2 linked regions of the Salinivibrio kushneri genome follow. The protein of the gene in region 1 interacts with the protein of each later gene in a pairwise test. Links are inferred from orthologs where the notes say so. Each region holds a gene or a part of one and is shown on either strand. Other genes may lie near its edges. The genes, in order: plsB and ybgC.

Region 1 (8,969 bases):
CTTCGTGTTATTGCTGATTGCGCTCTCCATGGGCTGGATTGCCCCCAACCCGCGCCCTTACTGAGCTACAAGATATACACAAAGACAAACAGGCATAGCCAGACCACATCGACAAAGTGCCAATACCAGGCACTGGCTTGAAAGCCAAAGTGATGCTCAGGGCTAAAATGCCCACGCATCACACGTAGCCACACCACCAACAACATGATGGTGCCCAAAGTCACGTGTAGACCATGAAAGCCAGTTAATAGATAAAAGGTATTGCCATACACCCCGGAGTCGAGACGCAGATTCATTTCTTGATAGGCGTGCACATACTCTTCGCCTTGAAAGAACATAAACAGTGCTCCAAGCAGCACAGTCACCAGTAAAAAGCCTTTCAATCGCTCACGCTGATTTTTTTCAATCGCGGTATGGGCAATATGGAGCGTGACCGACGAGGTCAGTAGGATCAGTGTGTTAAGCAAGGGCAGCCCCATCGCCGGCATCGCGGTGGTTTCAATCCCGCCCGGGGTTAAAGTGAGTGGCCACTGGGCGACAAAATCCGGCCAGAGTACCTCTGCGGTCATCGCATTGTTACTCGCACCACCGAGCCACGGGACAGCGATAAAACGGGCATAAAAGAGCGCACCAAAAAAAGCGCCAAAAAACATCACCTCAGAGAAAATAAACCAGCTCATTCCTTGGCGAAAAGAACGGTCCATTTGCGCCGAGTACAGCCCTTGCATAGATTCGCGGATCACGTCGCGAAACCAGCCGGTGAGCATAATCAAAATAAGCACAGTGCCTGCCAGCAACAACCAAGGGCCGTTGCCACCAAACAAGCCACCCACCGTGGCGCCTGCGCCAGCGGCAATCAGGAACAGCGCCACCGCACCAACAATCGGCCAAATACTCGCCGCAGGGACATAGTAACGTTCAGGCGTCGCCATGAGCGCCTCCTTATTCTTTGGCGCTGGCAGTCACATCAAACAAGGTGTAAGCCAGCGTTAAGTGGTTAATATCATCCGGCAACTCGGGATCCACGTAGAAGATAAGCGGTAAGGAGGCATCCTCACCACGCGGCAGTGGCTGACGGTTAAAGCAAAAACATTCGATTTTATTAAAGTACTGTGCCGCCAATCCCGGCGAGACCGAAGGCACCGCTTGGCCTACCGTGTCATAACGCGCATTGTTGGTCGCTAGGTAATTGATGGTATGGGTCTCACCAGGATGCACTTGCATCTGATTAACTTGCGGCTCAAACGTCCAGCGCATCCCTGGGTTGGTGTAGGCAATAAACTCGACAGTCACCAAGCGGTCTTGGTCAATACCCGCACTGGATGCGGCGACCTCATTATCGGTTTTGCCATTGATCCCAGTGACTTCACAGAACACGTCGTACAAAGGCACTAAGGCAAACGCAAAGCCAAACATCGCCACGGCGAGCAGCAGTAAGCGGCGCACGGAGCGCGCGGACTCAGTGGCCATCGCGCACCTCCTTCAGATCCGGTGGTGTCTCAAAGGTGTGATACGGTGCCGGTGAAGGCACGGTCCACTCCAGACCTTCCGCGCCATCCCACGGCTTGGCAGCTGCTGGTGCACCACCACGTGCGCACTTAACCACCACAACCAAGAAGATCAGTTGCGATAAACCGAAGGCAAAGCCACCGATGCTGACAATGGCGTTCACGTCCGCAAATTGCAGCGCATAATCAGGGATCCGGCGTGGCATCCCCGCCAGTCCCAGAAAGTGCATGGGGAAGAAAAGCACATTGACCGAAATCACCGAGCACCAAAAGTGCCACTTGGCCAAGGTTTCATTAAACATATGGCCGGTCCACTTGGGGAGCCAGTAGTAAGCCGCGGCCATAATCGAGAACACCGCCCCCGAAACCAGCACATAGTGGAAATGCGCGACCACAAAATAGGTATCGTGATACTGAAAATCGACCGGCGTGATCGCCAGCATCAAGCCCGAAAACCCGCCGATGGTGAACAGCACAATAAAGGCAATTGCAAACAACATGGGCACTTCAAAGGTCAAGGATCCTCGCCACATGGTGGCGACCCAGTTAAAGACCTTCACCCCAGTCGGCACCGAGATCAGCATGGTGCAGAACATGAAAAACAATTCGGCAAACACAGGCATCCCGGTGGTGAACATATGGTGCGCCCATACCAAAAAGCTTAACCCCGCGATCGAGGCGGTGGCATACACCATCGAGCTATAGCCAAACAGGCGCTTACGTGAAAACGCTGGGACAATGGCCGAGATAATGCCAAAGCTGGGCAAAATCATGATGTAGACCTCGGGGTGACCAAAGAACCAGAAAATATGCTGGAACATCACAGGATCGCCGCCCCCCGCGGCATCAAAAAAGCTGGTACCAAAGTACTTATCGGTAAGCACCATGGTGGCTGCCCCTGCCAATACCGGCATTACCGCAATCAGCAAAAAAGCCGTGATCAGCCACGTCCAAACAAACAGCGGCATTTTCATGTAGGTCATGCCCGGCGCACGCATATTGGTGATGGTGACAATCACATTGATGGCCCCCATGATTGAGCTGATCCCCATGATATGCAGAGCAAAGACAAACAGGCCGGTACTGTCTGGGCTATAAGTGGTCGACAGCGGCGCGTAAAACGTCCAGCCAAAGTTAGGGCCGCCGCCTTCCATAAACAAGGAACCAATAAGCAGTAAGAACGCAAACGGCAGGATCCAAAAGCTCCAGTTATTCATTCGTGGCAGCGCCATGTCCGGCGCCCCTATCATCATCGGCACCATCCAGTTAGCCAAACCGGTAAACGCAGGCATCACCGCGCCAAACACCATGATCAAACCGTGTACTGTGGTCATTTGGTTGAAAAAGTTAGGCTCAACCAGTTGCAAGCCGGGCTGGAAAAGCTCAGCACGGATCACCATCGCCATCGCCCCACCCAGTAAGAACATGGTGAAGCTAAAAATCAGATACATGGAGCCAATGTCTTTGTGGTTGGTGGTCAACACCCAACGCATGATCCCACGCGGTTTATGGTGATGATCGTCATGCAAGGTATCTGGGGTAGTATCTGTCATCACGCGCTCCTAAAGATCTTCACCTGACTTTACCGCGTTGATTTGCGCAGCTTGTACGGTATCACCGGTGTCATTGCCCCACGCATTACGCTCATAGGTCACCACCGCCGCCAATTCTTTGAGCGACAATTGCGGACCAAACGCTTGCATGGCGGTACCTGCTTTGCCGTTGACGACAATATCAATATGATCGACCAACCTATCCGGTTGAATGGCAATCTCAGCGCCGGCCAACGCGGGGAACACACCCGGCATCCCTTGTCCTTCGCTTTGATGACACATGCCACAACGGCTGTCATACACTTGTTTGCCAAGCGCCATCAGCTCATCCATCGGCATTTCCATGTCCAGCAAGCGTTGCTCCTCTTCGCGCGCTTTTTGCTGTGCTAGGGCCGTTTTTTGCACCCAAGCATCAAATTCCTCTTGCGGCTTGGCAATCACCACAATCGGCATAAAGCCGTGGTCTTTACCACACAGCTCTGCACATTGGCCGCGATAAATGCCGGGCTTATCAATTTTGGTCCACGCCTCATTAATAAAACCGGGGTTAGCATCTTTCTTCACCGCAAAGGCGGGCACCCACCACGAATGAATCACATCTTGTGAGGTGATTAAAAAACGCACCTTGCGCCCGACTGGCAACACCAACGGCTGATCAACCTCGAGCAAATAGGTGTCGCGCTTTTGTCTTTCATTGCGGATTTGTTCGGGGCTGGAGGCAAGCAGTGAAAAGAAGGCAACGTCATGGTCAAAATAGCGATAATGCCACTTCCATTGTGAGCCCGTGACCTGCACCGTGAGCTCCGGCTCGGTGGTGTCTTCCATATCAAGTAACACCTGGGTGGCCGGAATCGCCATACCAACCAAAATCAAAAACGGCACGAGCGTCCACGCAATTTCTACCTTGGTGCTTTCATGGAATGAGGCAGGCTTCGCGCCTTTGGATTTACGGTGACGGATGATGGCCCAAAACATTACCCCAAACACCAGTACGCCAATTGCGACACAGATGTAGAAAATGGTCATATGCAGGTCATACACCTGCTGGCTGATGGCCGTCACCCCTTGGGTGAGATTCCAGCCTTCGCGCTCTGTGGCTACTGCACCGCCACTGAACATTATTAAACTCAGCGCTAGGATTCGTCGTTGGTGCCTCAGCACGGCTCCCTCCTGCCTCACGGCATCAATGCAAAGCCTTACTGCTTGTCGCCACATATCAACGTCGCACGCTGTGATAGCGGTCAGAGTAGCGATATCAGCAAGCCGTCGTTAAGGAAAAACCTCGATACAGCTGGTCACATTCATTAACGTTTTATTTACATTCAATTTAGGAGAGGTTTGCCCAAAGGACAAAAAAACAGAGGGAAAAAGATTGTGATGCCAAGCACATACTGATGCTCAACACAGTAAGCAGGGGGCTCCATGGCATCAGATTTCGATATGTAGCACCACCGGCGTAAAGCGGAGGCGATAGCGAGGCATCGCTGCCAGTGCACGCTGCCATAGACGCCACCGTGGGCACGGCTTATCGAGCGGAGATTTTTCTTCCACGCGACACGCCCAAGGTAACGCATTAATGATCGCCATTCTGGGATCGGTGAATCCGTGTTGATAGCGCTCACAGCCGAGTTTTTGACCCATTCGGGTATGACATTTATCCCCCGCCAAGACCAAACAAGCCTCAAGTTGAGGGAAATAACGGCTAATGTGGTGGCAAAAGGCAGAAATTTCTTGGTTAGTGCATTCTAGCAAGGCTTGATCGCAAATCAGCATGGTGGGATGACCAGCAGGCACCGCCAGTTGCTCCAGCCAATCAAGCTGCTTTACCGAACCTTGCACCATGCGAAAACGCTCACTGGTATGAAAGAGGCGCTCTCGCCAGAGCAGGGTCTCGTCCACGTCCACTTCCAACCAGCGACAGCGGCCGTTATCTAGTCGGTAAAAACGGGTATCGAGTCCGCCACCCACGTTAATAATCCACGCAGTGGGATGCTGGGCTAAGAATTGTTTTACGATGCCATCGCATTGGCTGGTCAGCGTGGCATAGAGAAGCTGGGTTTGATCTAGGTTGTGCCAGTCACATTCAGGTTGCAACACGCACCCCTGGCAAGCGGCAGCCGCCATGGGATCATAGATCACGCCGTCGTCAGTCAGGCTCTCACGACTGCGCAGCCACATTGGCTTAAATAGCTTACTGGGAACAGAATGCTGTTGAGTACGCACGGACACCTCCACACACGATAATCACTGATGATAATAATTATCGTTTAACTGAGCAAGAATGCAAAGGTGTTTTTTTAACCGCGTTCCAATGGCGGACGCTATCGCCCGCCAAGGTCCAGATTACATCCAGTCGGTATTACGGATCACGCCCACAGCGACGCCTTCAATAGTCAGCGATTGTGCGGTTAAGTCCACCGAAATTGGCATAAATTCGTCGTTTTCAGCATGAAGCACCACTTGCGAACCTTTTTTCTCAAGACGCTTCACGGTCACATCGTCATCGACACGGGCAACCACCACTTGGCCGTTGTGCACATCTTGCGTTTTGTGTACCGCCAGCAAATCACCGTCGAGAATACCGATGTCTTTCATGCTCATCCCATTGACACGAAGCAGGAAGTCAGCATTGGGCTTGAACAGAGCAGGATCGACCTGATAGTGGCTTTCGACGTGCTCTTGCGCCAGTATTGGCTCACCGGCGGCGACACGACCAATTAAGGGCAGCCCTTGCTCTTCGGGCGTGACCACTTCTTCTTCACTGATCAAACGAATACCACGTGATGCCCCTGGAATGATTTCCAACACACCTTTACGGGCCAAGGCTTTTAAATGCTCCTCTGCGGCATTCGCGGAACGAAACCCCAATTGACGGGCGATCTCGGCGCGGGTCGGGGGCATTCCTGTTTCTTCAATGTGGGCTTTAATCAAATCGAAGATTTGTTGCTGTCTCGCGGTTAACGGCTTCATGCTCTTACCTGTCTTTTTATACAGTTAACTGTGAGTATATCCAGTAATCTACGGCTTGAAAAGCACTAATTATGCGCACGAGAAGCGGATCGCATTCTCGTGAACGCCGCCGATTGCACGCAGGAGAGCGGTAAATCTCGACCTTTGTTTGCAAGTTCGCGGCACTTTTCTGCTATCCTTGGCGCGCATTTTGAATTTGAGGCACTGACAATCATGGCGCTCTGGCAAAAGATTTATTACAAGCTATTGAATTTGCCGCTTTCTGCCTGGGTAAAAACCCAATGTATTCCCTCTGAACCGGTCGAACAGCTTAATCTGTCACTCGCACGGCCCATCGTGTATGTGTTGCCGTTTCGGTCTCATTCCGATTTATTAACCTTACGGCGTACGTGTCTGCGTCAAGGGCTTCCCGATCCGTTAACGCCCTTGACCATTGGCGATGTCACCTTGCCGCGCTACGTGTTTATTAGCCACGGACGCAAGGTGTTTTCCGGCGATGACGATCTGCCTGCACGCTCGCTCGCGCATTTTAAAGACTTACTCCATTTACACCGACAAGATAGCGAGCTAGATATTCAACTCGTGCCTGCCTCGGTGCTTTGGCAGCGCGATCCGGGCAATGAAACCCAGCGCCACCAAGCTATTTTGCGCGCAATGAATGGCCCCGAGAAGCTGTGGACCATTCTTACTCGTGGCCGGGATGGCATGGTGCGTATCAGCCAGGCGGTGTCGCTGCGTTATATGGCCGACAGGCACGGCACCGACCAAGCCATCGCCCATAAACTGGCGCGGGTGGCAATGATCCACTTCTCGCGCCAAAAGCTTGCCGCTTCAGGGCCGCGCTTGCCCAACCGTGGCTTGCTGTTTAAGCGACTGCTTGCGTCGAAAGCCATCGATAAAGTGGTACACGACGAAGCGCAAAGCCGTGACGTTTCGGTGGAGAAAGTCCGTAAAGAAGCGGTCGATATGATGGAAGAGATCGCCGCCAACTTTTCCTATCGTTTGATTCGTTACAGTGACCGCATTCTTACTTGGCTGTGGAACAAGCTCTATCAAGGCATTCATGTCAACAACGCCGAGCGTGTGCGTCAATTGGCGCAAGATGGCCACGAGATTGTCTACGTGCCCTGCCACCGCTCGCACATGGATTACCTGCTACTTTCGTACGTGTTATACAAAGAGGGCTTGGTACCGCCGCATATTGCCGCTGGTGTGAACCTCAACTTCTTCCCGGCCGGACCCTTGTTCCGCCGTGGTGGTGCCTTCTTTATTCGTCGTAGCTTTAAGGGCAACCGCCTGTATTCCACCGTTTTCCGCGAGTACTTGGCCGAGCTATTTGCCCGAGGTTACTCGGTCGAGTACTTTGCCGAAGGAGGCCGCTCTCGCACAGGCCGCTTACTGCCAGCGAAAACGGGCATGCTCGCCATGACCTTGCAAGCGATGCTTCGCGGTCAACAGCGCCCCATTACCTTGGTGCCTGTCTATATCGGCTACGAGCACGTGATGGAGGTCAACACCTACGCCAAAGAACTTCAAGGCCAACGCAAAGAGAAAGAAAGCTTTGGCCAGGTGCTAGGTATCGTGCGCAAACTGCGTAATTATGGCCTCGGTTACGTTAACTTTGGCGAGCCCATTGCACTCAATCAGCACCTTAATGAACAAGTCCCTGACTGGCATGACTACGTCAATCCGATCGAGCCACAAAAGCCAGCGTGGATGAACCCAGTCGTCAGCGATTTGGCCACCAAGGTGATGACCCACATTAACGATGCGGCGGCCACTAACGCCCTCAACTTATGTGCCACCGCGTTGCTGGCCTCGCGTCAGCGCGCCTTAAGCCGTGAGGCACTCGAAACACAACTGGGTGTGTATAAGGCCTTGTTAACGCAAGCGCCTTACTCGCCAAGCAGCAGTGTCCCTCAAGATTCACCGGCGGATTTGGTCGATCACGCGTTATCACTCAACAAACTGATTGTCGAAAAAGACACCATGGGTGAAGTGATTTCTTTGGATCGCCAACAAGCCATCTTAATGACTTACTACCGCAACAATGTGATTCATCTGGTGGCGCTGCCATCGCTGATCGCACAAATATTGGTGACCCACCAGTCAATCAGCCAATCGGGTTTGCGGGCTTGCGTGCAGCAGCTGTATCCCTTGCTCAAAGCCGAGCTCTTTATGAGCTTTGATGACGCGGGACTCGAAAGCTATTTCGATGCCTTGCTACATGCGATGCACGATCAGTCGCTACTGTGTTGTGACGATGGCAAAGTGACTATGAACAAGGCGAAGCTCGGTGAACTGCAATTGCTGGGGCGTACCATTGCCGAGACGCTGCAGCGCTACGCGATTACGCTCACCTTATTCAGCCACCAGCCGCACATTGATAAGCGCGATTTGGAAAAACACAGCCAAATGCTGGCGCAGCGCCTGAGCCGCTTACACGGTATTAATGCACCTGAGTTTTTTGATAAAGGCGTATTTAGCACCTTCGTCGATACACTCCGTGAGCAAGGCTATCTCGATGATGATGCCAAAGCCAATGCCGAGCGTATCGCCGCACTGAACAATTTAGTGTGCGAGTTAATTTCACCGGAAGTGCAATTGACCATTCAAGCGGTGCTTAATCAGCCACTAGGTACGCACAAGGCGGACAAAAGCTAAGCGAAACCGTCCGTTCATCAATCAATCCTGATCAAAAAAGGCGCTTTACCAAACCAAGGAGCGCCTTTTTTATCATGCTTTTTTCAAACTCGGCTAACCGTATACACCTAGCAATACACCAATAAAAATCACTAGGCCGACATAGTTATTGTTCAAAAAGGCTTTGAAGCACGCCATTCGTTCGCGCTCTCTGGCGAGGTATTGCTGATAGACAAACAAAGCAAAGGCGGCCAATAGGCTCCACTGATAGGCTGGCGACAGCGCTAACCACTGC
Region 2 (8,784 bases), 1.7 Mb from region 1 along the record:
AGCAACGGCAATTTTCATCGTTTTATTCTCTTGGCTCAAACCTAAGAAAGGGTATCACGGGGATTGGAGAACGACTAGCGGCTGCACATAGCAAAAAACCGCCACGAGGGCGGTTTTTTAAATGATGGCGGTGAGAGAGGGATTCGAACCCTCGATACGTTGCCGTATACACGCTTTCCAGGCGTGCTCCTTCAGCCACTCGGACACCTCACCATATTGTCTGCTACGCAAGCTATTTATTAGGTGGACTTGACCTACCCGCTGTCGCGTTAACGGGGCGTACTATAGAGAGTTGCTGCTTTGCGGTCAAGCTGTTGGTGATGGCTTTAGGTTTAAATGGCTATTCCATCACCAAAAGCATCATTATGTCTGGAAAAACTGAGTTACCCCCCGATTCAGTCGCCAACGTGTTGAGCAACAGTGTACGAGCGATGGAAGCACGCGAGTGCGAAAGCTGTTAAACTCATGGCATTGTTCAAAATACAAATAAGAGTGTTATGACGTTATCAGACTTTCTCACCCAGCATGCCGATAGCGAGCAGCTACTTAACGAAATGCAAACTCGTGGTGTGGTCACCGCGATGGCGGCCGCGCCTCATGTTATTAGCCCTAGCGAGTGGCTTCCTGTGATGTGGGGGGGTGAAGAACAAGCGCCATTTGAGAACCATGAGCAGTTTGAGCAGTACGCCAATTTGATTGTGGATATTTGGAATGAACAGCGTCAGCAGTTGTTGGAGAAAACCTGGCAATGGCCAGAAGGCTGTTTGCTGGATGACGCTGAAATTGTCAACCAAGCGACCCGCGATTTCGCCGAAGGATTGTTGCAAGGCTGGAGCCTGACCCGTGATGACTGGGAAACGCTGATGCCGGAAAACACTGATGGTAATGCCCTACTCGGTGGCGTAGTGCTGTCTATTAGCTTGCTTTACGACCCAGAAACCGCGCTTTCCACCATGGAAGCACAAGGCGCGGAAGAGCTGGCACAGTTTGAGGAAATCTTTAACGCCATGCCCACAATGTTGTGTGGTTTAACCCTCCACGGCGCGGCGTTGGCGGAAGATGCGGAAGGAGCATAAAAACGGGTTCCTAGGACCTAGAAGCCTAGGCCCTAGGAACCGCTTTACCCCTTCATTTCAGCGGCAAAGTTGAGCATGCGGTTGAGCGGGATTAACGCTTTTTCGCGCACCTTGTCGTCAACGTGGATTTCATGCTCTTCACCGCCGTTTTCAAGCGCGTTTTCAATCGCTTTAAGGCCATTCATCGCCATCCATGGGCAGTGGGCGCAGCTGCGACAGGTCGCACCCGCGCCGGCGGTTGGGGCTTCGACAAGTTCTTTTTCCGGCACCATTTGCTGCATCTTATAAAAAATGCCTTTATCGGTGGCGACAATCAGCTTTTCGTTCGGCAGCGTTTGTGCCGCTTTAATCAGCTGGCTGGTTGAGCCGACGGCATCGGCCATTTTTACCACACTGGCTGGCGATTCTGGGTGAACGAGAATCGCGGCATCAGGATACAGATGCTTCATTTTTTCCAGCGCTTGAGCTGAAAACTCATCATGCACCACGCACTCACCTTGCCATAGCAGCATGTCAGCGCCTGTTTCTTTCTCGATATAAGCACCAAGGTGGCGGTCGGGTCCCCAGATAATCGGCTTATCTTGGCTATCAAGGTGTTCAACAATCTCCAACGCAATGCTTGAGGTGACCACCCAATCGGCACGCGCTTTAACGGCGGCGGAGGTGTTGGCATACACCACCACGGTGTGATCAGGGTTAGCATCACAAAAAGCGGTAAATTCGTCCGCTGGGCAGCCTAAATCTAGCGAGCACTCCGCATTAAGTGTCGGCATTAGCACGATTTTTTCTGGGGTGAGAATTTTGGCGGTTTCCCCCATAAAGCGCACGCCAGCCACAATCAAGGTGCTTGCTGAGTGTTGGTTACCAAAGCGAGCCATTTCTAACGAGTCGGCGACACATCCGCCGGTTTCTTCCGCGAGGGCTTGGATCTCTGGATCCGTGTAATAGTGAGCAACAAGCACCGCGTCCTTTTCTTCTAACAATTGTTTGATGCGTGCAACGTGTTGTTTTTTCTCTTCGTCACTCAATGCCACAGGTTTCGGCGGAAAGGGGTAGACCCTTTGCGACGTTTCAATCACTTGGCTCATGGGATTACTCATGCTTACTTCCAGTCCGGAACTTCCATTCCGAGTAGTATAACGTGAGTGGGGGGAGAAACAATATGAAGAGAGAAGCTAGGTCCTAGGAGCCTAGGACCTTATTGCCTACATCGCGTTTTTGGCTTGTTTGGCGCTGGTTGAGTCTGGGTAGGTATCAATCACTTGTTGGAAGTATTGATTGGCTTGGTCGCCATTACCTTGTTTTTGTGCAATCAGGCCCAGCTTCAGCAACGCATCGGGGCGTTTGTTAGAGTCTTTAAACTCACTGACTGCCGTGAATTCTTGGCTGGCTTGTTCAAACTTACGTTTGGAGAAATAAAGCTGACCGAGCCAATAGTGGGCATTGGCGGTGTATACCGACTCTGGGTATGTTGAAAGAAACGCTTTAAATGCTTTGGTTGCGCCTTGGTAATCTTTCTCTTTTAAGATTAGATTAACGGCAGCTTCATAGGCTGCATTCTCAGTTTGATCAGCGGTGAAGTTAACCGCTGGCTTGTCTTCTGGCGCTTTCTCTGGCTCTGCAGGTGCTGATTGCTTCGCCGTTCTCAGGGTATCGATTTCTCGATAGAGGTCGCGTTGACGCTCAACCATTTGTTGAATGTCATAGCTGTTGCGCTCAACGTTGCCGCGTAAATTGCTCAGCTCTTGCGCCATTTGGTCAAGCTGGCGCTGCATATCGAGCTGCATTTGGTTACGTGCTTGGAGCATCCGCTCCAAACGATCGACGGCGGTGCCGCCCGCCCCTACTTCTGTCACCGGAGCAGGTGTGGCAGCCACGGGGGCTGCCACACTCACCAGTAACGCCAGCGCGAGGGTTCGCACAGAGTTACTGTTCATTGTCATATCCTTTATCCATTACCAAAAGGCTGGATTAGTATACCAATACCGCACGACGGTTTTTGGCGTAAGCTTCTTCGCTTTGGCCAAGTACCAACGGTTTTTCTTCGCCGTAGCTCACGATAGAGATCTGGCTCGCCGGTACGCCCAGCGCTTGTAGATATTTAGAAACCGCTTCGGCACGACGCTCGCCCAGGGCAATGTTGTACTCAGGCGTACCGCGCTCGTCAGCGTGACCTTCTACGACCACTTCCATCGCTGGGTTCGCACGCAGGTAAGTGGCGTGGGCATCCAACATGTCTTCGTATTGTGGCAGTACTGATGAGTCGTCAAAGTTGAAGTAAACGGTTTGCGACTGACGCAGTTCTTGGTTACGAATTTGTTGCTCTGTCATTGAGCCTTGGCCGTCAACAGGAGAAACAACGGTGGTGCCGTTTTGGTTGGTTGATTGGCCAGAACCACTGCCTGTTGAGCTATCGTGTGAGCTACACGCAGCCAGAGTAAACATCGGCAGTGCCACCGCCAGACCTTTCAGTACTTTATTGATTTGCATTCTATTTTCCTTTTCTAGAAAGTTAGCGCACGTTGTTTAAAATTAAAAACTACAGGTAAGGTGACCAGGCTGGTGCACGCACGCGCCCGTTGGTTGCCGGTAACCGCGCTTTAAAGCGGCCGTCTACGGAGACGAGTGACAACACATTCTTACGTCCATATACCGAGCTGTAAATCACCATGCTGCCATTTGGCGCAATGCTTGGCGACTCATCCAACAAGGTTTTGGTTAGGATTTGCACCGCCCCGCTGTTTAAGTCTTGCTTTGCAATGTTATAGCCAGACGATGATTGATTTACCATAATCAAATGACGGCCATCGGGTGTCAGTTGCCCACCCATGTTCTGATTGCCTTGCCACGTGATCCGTCGGCTAGTTCCGTCGTCTAAATTTACGCGATAAATCTGTGGTTTGCCACCCCGGTCAGAGGTATAGATCAGCGAGTTACCATCAGGATCCCAAAATGGCTCGGTGCTATTGGCACGGCCGTGGGTAATTTGCGTCAATTTTTTGCTGTTCAAATCGAAGGTGTACACCTGCAAGCTGCCCGTTTTGGAGAGCACCAAGGCTAACTTATTGCCATCAGGCGAAAACTGTGGCGACCCATTGTGACGAGGGTATGACGCAATTTTCTCACGTTGGCCGGTGTAGATGTTCATGATAAAGATCTCTGCCTGACCATTTTCAAAGCTGACGTAGGCAAGTTTACGACCATCCGGTGACCAAGACGGTGACATCAAAGGCTGTTTGGAACGCAAGATCAAACGCTCGTTATAGCCGTCGTAATCCGACAATCGCAGTTGATAGGGGTAGTCGTTTTCTTTATCAATCACCACATAAGCGATACGGGTTAAGAACGCGCCCTTTTCGCCGGTGAGCTGCTCATAAACAATATTGGAAATCCGGTGCGCATAGCGGCGCAAGTCGCTCTCTTTGACCGTAGCGCGGTTGTTGACCAGCAAGTGATCATCGGTTTGCACCAACTCGCCATCGGCGCCTAGGCCTTTGCTGTCCCCACCGGTGAGCTGGCCCCGAACGATATCAATCAGCTGATAATCAATTTGATAGCGACCGTCCGAGGTCGGGGTAATCGTACCTGTGACCACCGCATCCACTCCCAGCGAGGTCCAAGCGTTGTAATCTACGTCAGTATCGCTATACGGAGTTTGTGGCATCTCGCTGACCGCCAGCGGGTTAAACTTACCGCTGCGACGTAAATCAGAACCGACCACCCCAGAAATATCCTCGGGTAGTTCGCCTTGCCCTTTCCATTGAAACGGGATCACACCAATTGGGCGCGCGGTATTCACCCCTTCGGTGATCACCAATTTAAGCGCGGCATGTGCCGGTTGAGTCAGTATCGATAGACAGGCAAAAAGCATCACCATCGCGGCGATACGCCATGTTCGCAAACGATCCTGACTTTTGCTTGTCACACTGCTTGTGCCACCGCAGGGGCTCACTTCCATCATGTTTGGTATCCTGTCGTTTAGTTAGGTCTAACGGTCAACTCGATATCACGTAGTTTGGCAATAATATCGCCATCTTCCGGCATTGGAAACTGAGACACAGACGCCACCGCGGTCTTGGTCGCGCGACACAGCCGCGTGTTGCCCGCCTTTTCTTCCACATTAAGCAACAGGCCGGTCGGTGACAAGCGCATATTCACCACGCACTCTTGGCCACTTAGGCCATCGTCTACGATCAGCCGTTGCTGGATCATCTGTGTAAAAATGGCGCCGTACCGCGCCACTTCATCTTGAATAAATTGCCCGCGCGCGGTTTGCCGTTGGCTGGCTTCCGACTCAAGGCCCGAGAACAAATCGTTCAGTGCCGCCTCTTGCGCTTTGCGCTCCGCTTCTTGGCGAGCTTGTTCGGCTTTACGCGCCTCTTCTTCCGCTTTTTTACGCTCGGCAAGCTTACGCTGTCGCTCGGCTTCGGCTTTTTTCGCTTCTTCCTCAGCTTTACGTTGCGCAGCGAGCTTTTCTTGCCGTGCTTTTTCCGCTTTCTCCGCCGCTAATTCGGCTTTGCGCTTCTCTTCTAACTTGCGCTGCCGTTCGCGCTCGGCCTGCTCGGCTTTTTGCTTGGCAATACGCGCTTGCTCTTCTGCTTTGGCCTTTTGCTCGGCAATTCGCTTTTGCTCTTCCCGTGCCTGGCGCTCAGCTTCCAGCTTTTGTCGTTTTACTTCGCGAAGGCGCTGCTCTTCTTGTTCGCGCTGCTGCTCAAGGCGTTTCGCTTGCTGCTCTAACCGTTTAAGTCGCTCCGCTTCTTCGCGTTTGGCCTGATCGCGCTGCTCGCGAATTTTCTTCGCTTGTGCATTGACGACCGCCGGATCAATCACAGTGGCATCAATCGCGCGACCCGCTTTAGGGGTTGGTGTTGAGTCAGAGCTAAAGTCTGCGCCCCACAACAGCACAATGACTAATACCACATGCAACACGGCAGATATCGCCAGTGCGGGCATCAGCGAATCTTTGCCTGATTTTTTATGGGTTGGTTTATCGCTTGGCTCGTTCATCATCCTCACCTACGACTCGTACGGCTCTGTCATTAAGCCCACCGACGACACGCCGGCTTGGTTTAATGCATCAAGCGTCAGGATGATTTCTGAATAAGGCACTCGGCCATCACCGCCCACTAACACGGGTGATTTGGGATTTAGCTGCAGCTCAGCTTTAACGCGTACTAGGATTTCTTCCAAGCTCAAACCGCGCGTCATATCACCATTATTGACACTGAGCCCGAGCTGACCGTCTTTATCTACTTCTACAATAATAAAGGCGCCGCTATCTTCCTCTTCAGCCAGCTCTGCCGCTGTTTTCGCTTGTGCCGTTTGTGGCAGATCGACATCCACCCCCTGAGTCACGAAGGGGGCGGTCACCATAAAGATAATCAGCAGTACCAGCATCACATCAATGTAGGGGACGACATTGATTTCCGCCGTCATCTTGCGCCGCTTAGGTTGATACGCCATGGATCACTCCTGGGTTGCCGCAAACGCTTGACGATGAAGAATGCTCGAGAACTCTTCCATAAAGTTCATGTAGTTGTGCTCAAGTTTACCCACTTTAGATGTCAGGCGGTTGTACGCCATCACCGCTGGGATCGCCGCGAACAGACCCATCGCGGTTGCCACCAAGGCTTCAGCAATCCCGGGGGCCACCATCGCCAGCGTGGCCTGTTTTACCGCGCCTAGAGCGATAAAGGCATGCATGATCCCCCACACAGTACCAAACAAGCCAATATACGGGCTGATCGACCCGACGGTAGCCAAGAATGGCAGGTGGGTTTCCAGCTCTTCCACCTGTTTTGATAGCGACACACGCATCGCCCGCGACGTGCCTTCCATTACCGCTTCAGGCACTTTGTCGTTGCTACGGTGCAATCGCGCGAATTCTTTAAAGCCGGCGTAAAAAATCTTCTCGCTGCCGGTCAAATTGTCTTTGCGCGCTTGCACTTCTTGGAATAGTTGAGAGAGATCGATCCCAGACCAAAATCTGTCTTCAAACCGTTCCGCTTTGTTAAAGGCTTGCTTCATCACCTTGGAGCGCTTGATGATCATTGCCCATGACACCACTGACATACCCAGTAATATCAGCATCACTACCTTGACAAGCAAGCTTGCTTGCAAAAACAGGTCGAGAATGGAAAGTTCAGCGGTCACGTCATCATCTCCGATTTAATCTGTGTTGGAATCGATTTGGGTTTCATGGTTGTTGGGTCGACACAGGCTATCTTAACCGTCGCCGCACACAATGCTTTTTGGTCAGAATTCACCAAGCTTTGACAAAAGGTCATGCTGGCGCGCCCCATGGCTGACACTGTGGTGACAACCTCTAGCGCGTCATCAAGCCGCGCGCCACGATGAAAATCAATGTCCATGTGACGCACCACAAAGGCCGTGTGATCGGCAAAGAGCGCTTGTTGATTGACACCGATCTCACGCAACAGTTCAGTGCGAGCACGCTCAAAGTAGTTGAGATAGTTAGCGTGATAAACCACCCCACCAGCGTCCGTGTCTTCATAATACACACGAATGGGCCAGCGAAACGGCGTTGATTCTGTCATGTCTCTACCCATGATCGGTTTACTATAGGCAATTACTATACCTAAGTTGTGGATGTATAGAAATGCCGAGACCGCGCGGCTGGCGCATTGGTCGCCCATCAAGCGGTCGAGAAGTGATGTGCAGCAAAAAACACGCAATTACTGACACGCGAGTGATGAAAAAAGCACCACTCGGGTGCCTTTGTCATTCGTTTGTCACTTTGCGCTTTTTAGCGGGCGCCTCACTCAACTAGCGCAGCCACATCAAGGCGAGCAAAAGAAGGGAAACGCCCCACCCGAATGGCGGCCAGGTGAGCCATCGACTCCATTTACCTTGCGCGGTAAAACCGACGGCATGAATCACCCCCACACAGGTGGCGTACAGCAGCCCCACCCCCATCGGAAACGTGACACCGCCCATGCGCTGGGCAAAGGCGTCTGGCGCCCACATCACTTGGCCACCCCAGCACAGGGCACTGGCCAGTGAGAGCAGACGCCAAAGGCCAGAAAAATGCTGGCCTAAGGGAGCAGGTTGGCGCTCACTCATTATCGTGATCCATCGCTTCGGTGTGCTCTAACCATAAGGCGTTGATAATGCCAAAGGCGCATGCCAGTAGCACACCAAGAATCCACGTGAAATACCACATATGCAAGCTCCTCAATCAGTACAGTGAGTGTGTGTTGTCTTCAATATATTGCGCGTCTAAGCGGCCAAACATCTTAATGTAACACCACAGGGTGTAAGCCAAGATAATCGGCACAAACACCGCAGCCACGATAGTCATAATCGACAAGGTCAGCTCGCTGGAAGTGGCATCCCACATGGTCAAACTGTGGCCTGGGAAGGTGCTTGATGGCATCACAAACGGGAACATCGCGATACCTGCGGTCAAAATCACCCCCGCCACGGCTAAACTCGAGAACAAGAAAGCCCAGCCGCCACGCTCAAGGCGCGATGCCAGCAGTGCCAGCAGTGGCATCACCGCACCGACCAGCGGTGCTAACCAGAGGATTGGCATCGCTTGATAGTTACGCATCCAAGCGCCACTTTGCACTGCGACCTCTTTCGCCAGTGGGTTAGAAGCGGCTTGGTTCGCTGCCTCACTGACCACCACGAAGCCATCCATATTTTGTACCCAGAAGCCTGCCGCCACGAATAGCACTGTGGTCAA

Evidence for each region.
Region 2: the proteins of plsB (region 1) and ybgC interact in binary tests that used the Escherichia coli proteins (3 or more experiments, as listed by UniProt). The link is inferred for Salinivibrio kushneri from one-to-one orthologs.

The regions. Positions count from the first base shown.
Region 1 is NZ_CP114588.1:96,283-105,251, reverse strand. Bases 5,930-8,969 are described here. They hold plsB (glycerol-3-phosphate 1-O-acyltransferase PlsB), read left to right. Parts: upstream 5,930-6,244; coding sequence 6,245-8,695; downstream 8,696-8,969. Other genes in these bases: ubiA (4-hydroxybenzoate octaprenyltransferase), read right to left, coding at 8,789-8,969; lexA (transcriptional repressor LexA), read right to left, coding at 5,930-6,031. Outside these bases: N8M53_RS00505 (DUF2909 family protein), read left to right, coding at 1-64; N8M53_RS00500 (cytochrome c oxidase subunit 3), read right to left, coding at 66-932; N8M53_RS00495 (cytochrome c oxidase assembly protein), read right to left, coding at 943-1,470; ctaD (cytochrome c oxidase subunit I), read right to left, coding at 1,460-3,061; coxB (cytochrome c oxidase subunit II), read right to left, coding at 3,071-4,180; N8M53_RS00480 (class I SAM-dependent methyltransferase), read right to left, coding at 4,490-5,284; more of lexA, read right to left, coding at 5,405-5,929. UniProt on the Escherichia coli protein: Catalyzes the transfer of an acyl group from acyl-ACP to glycerol-3-phosphate (G3P) to form lysophosphatidic acid (LPA). This enzyme can utilize either acyl-CoA or acyl-ACP as the fatty acyl donor.
Region 2 is NZ_CP114588.1:1,824,581-1,833,364, forward strand. Bases 5,930-8,784 are described here. They hold ybgC (tol-pal system-associated acyl-CoA thioesterase), read right to left. Parts: upstream 7,634-8,784; coding sequence 7,226-7,633; downstream 5,930-7,225. Other genes in these bases: tolA (cell envelope integrity protein TolA), read right to left, coding at 5,930-6,083; tolR (protein TolR), read right to left, coding at 6,093-6,539; tolQ (protein TolQ), read right to left, coding at 6,543-7,229; N8M53_RS08645 (cyd operon YbgE family protein), read right to left, coding at 7,863-8,159; cydX (cytochrome bd-I oxidase subunit CydX), read right to left, coding at 8,152-8,259. In the rest of the region: N8M53_RS08590 (nucleotide sugar dehydrogenase), read right to left, coding at 1-18; N8M53_RS08600 (UPF0149 family protein), read left to right, coding at 498-1,076; quinolinate synthase NadA, read right to left, coding at 1,121-2,164; tol-pal system protein YbgF, read right to left, coding at 2,282-3,013; peptidoglycan-associated lipoprotein Pal, read right to left, coding at 3,048-3,566; Tol-Pal system beta propeller repeat protein TolB, read right to left, coding at 3,616-4,953; more of tolA, read right to left, coding at 5,055-5,929.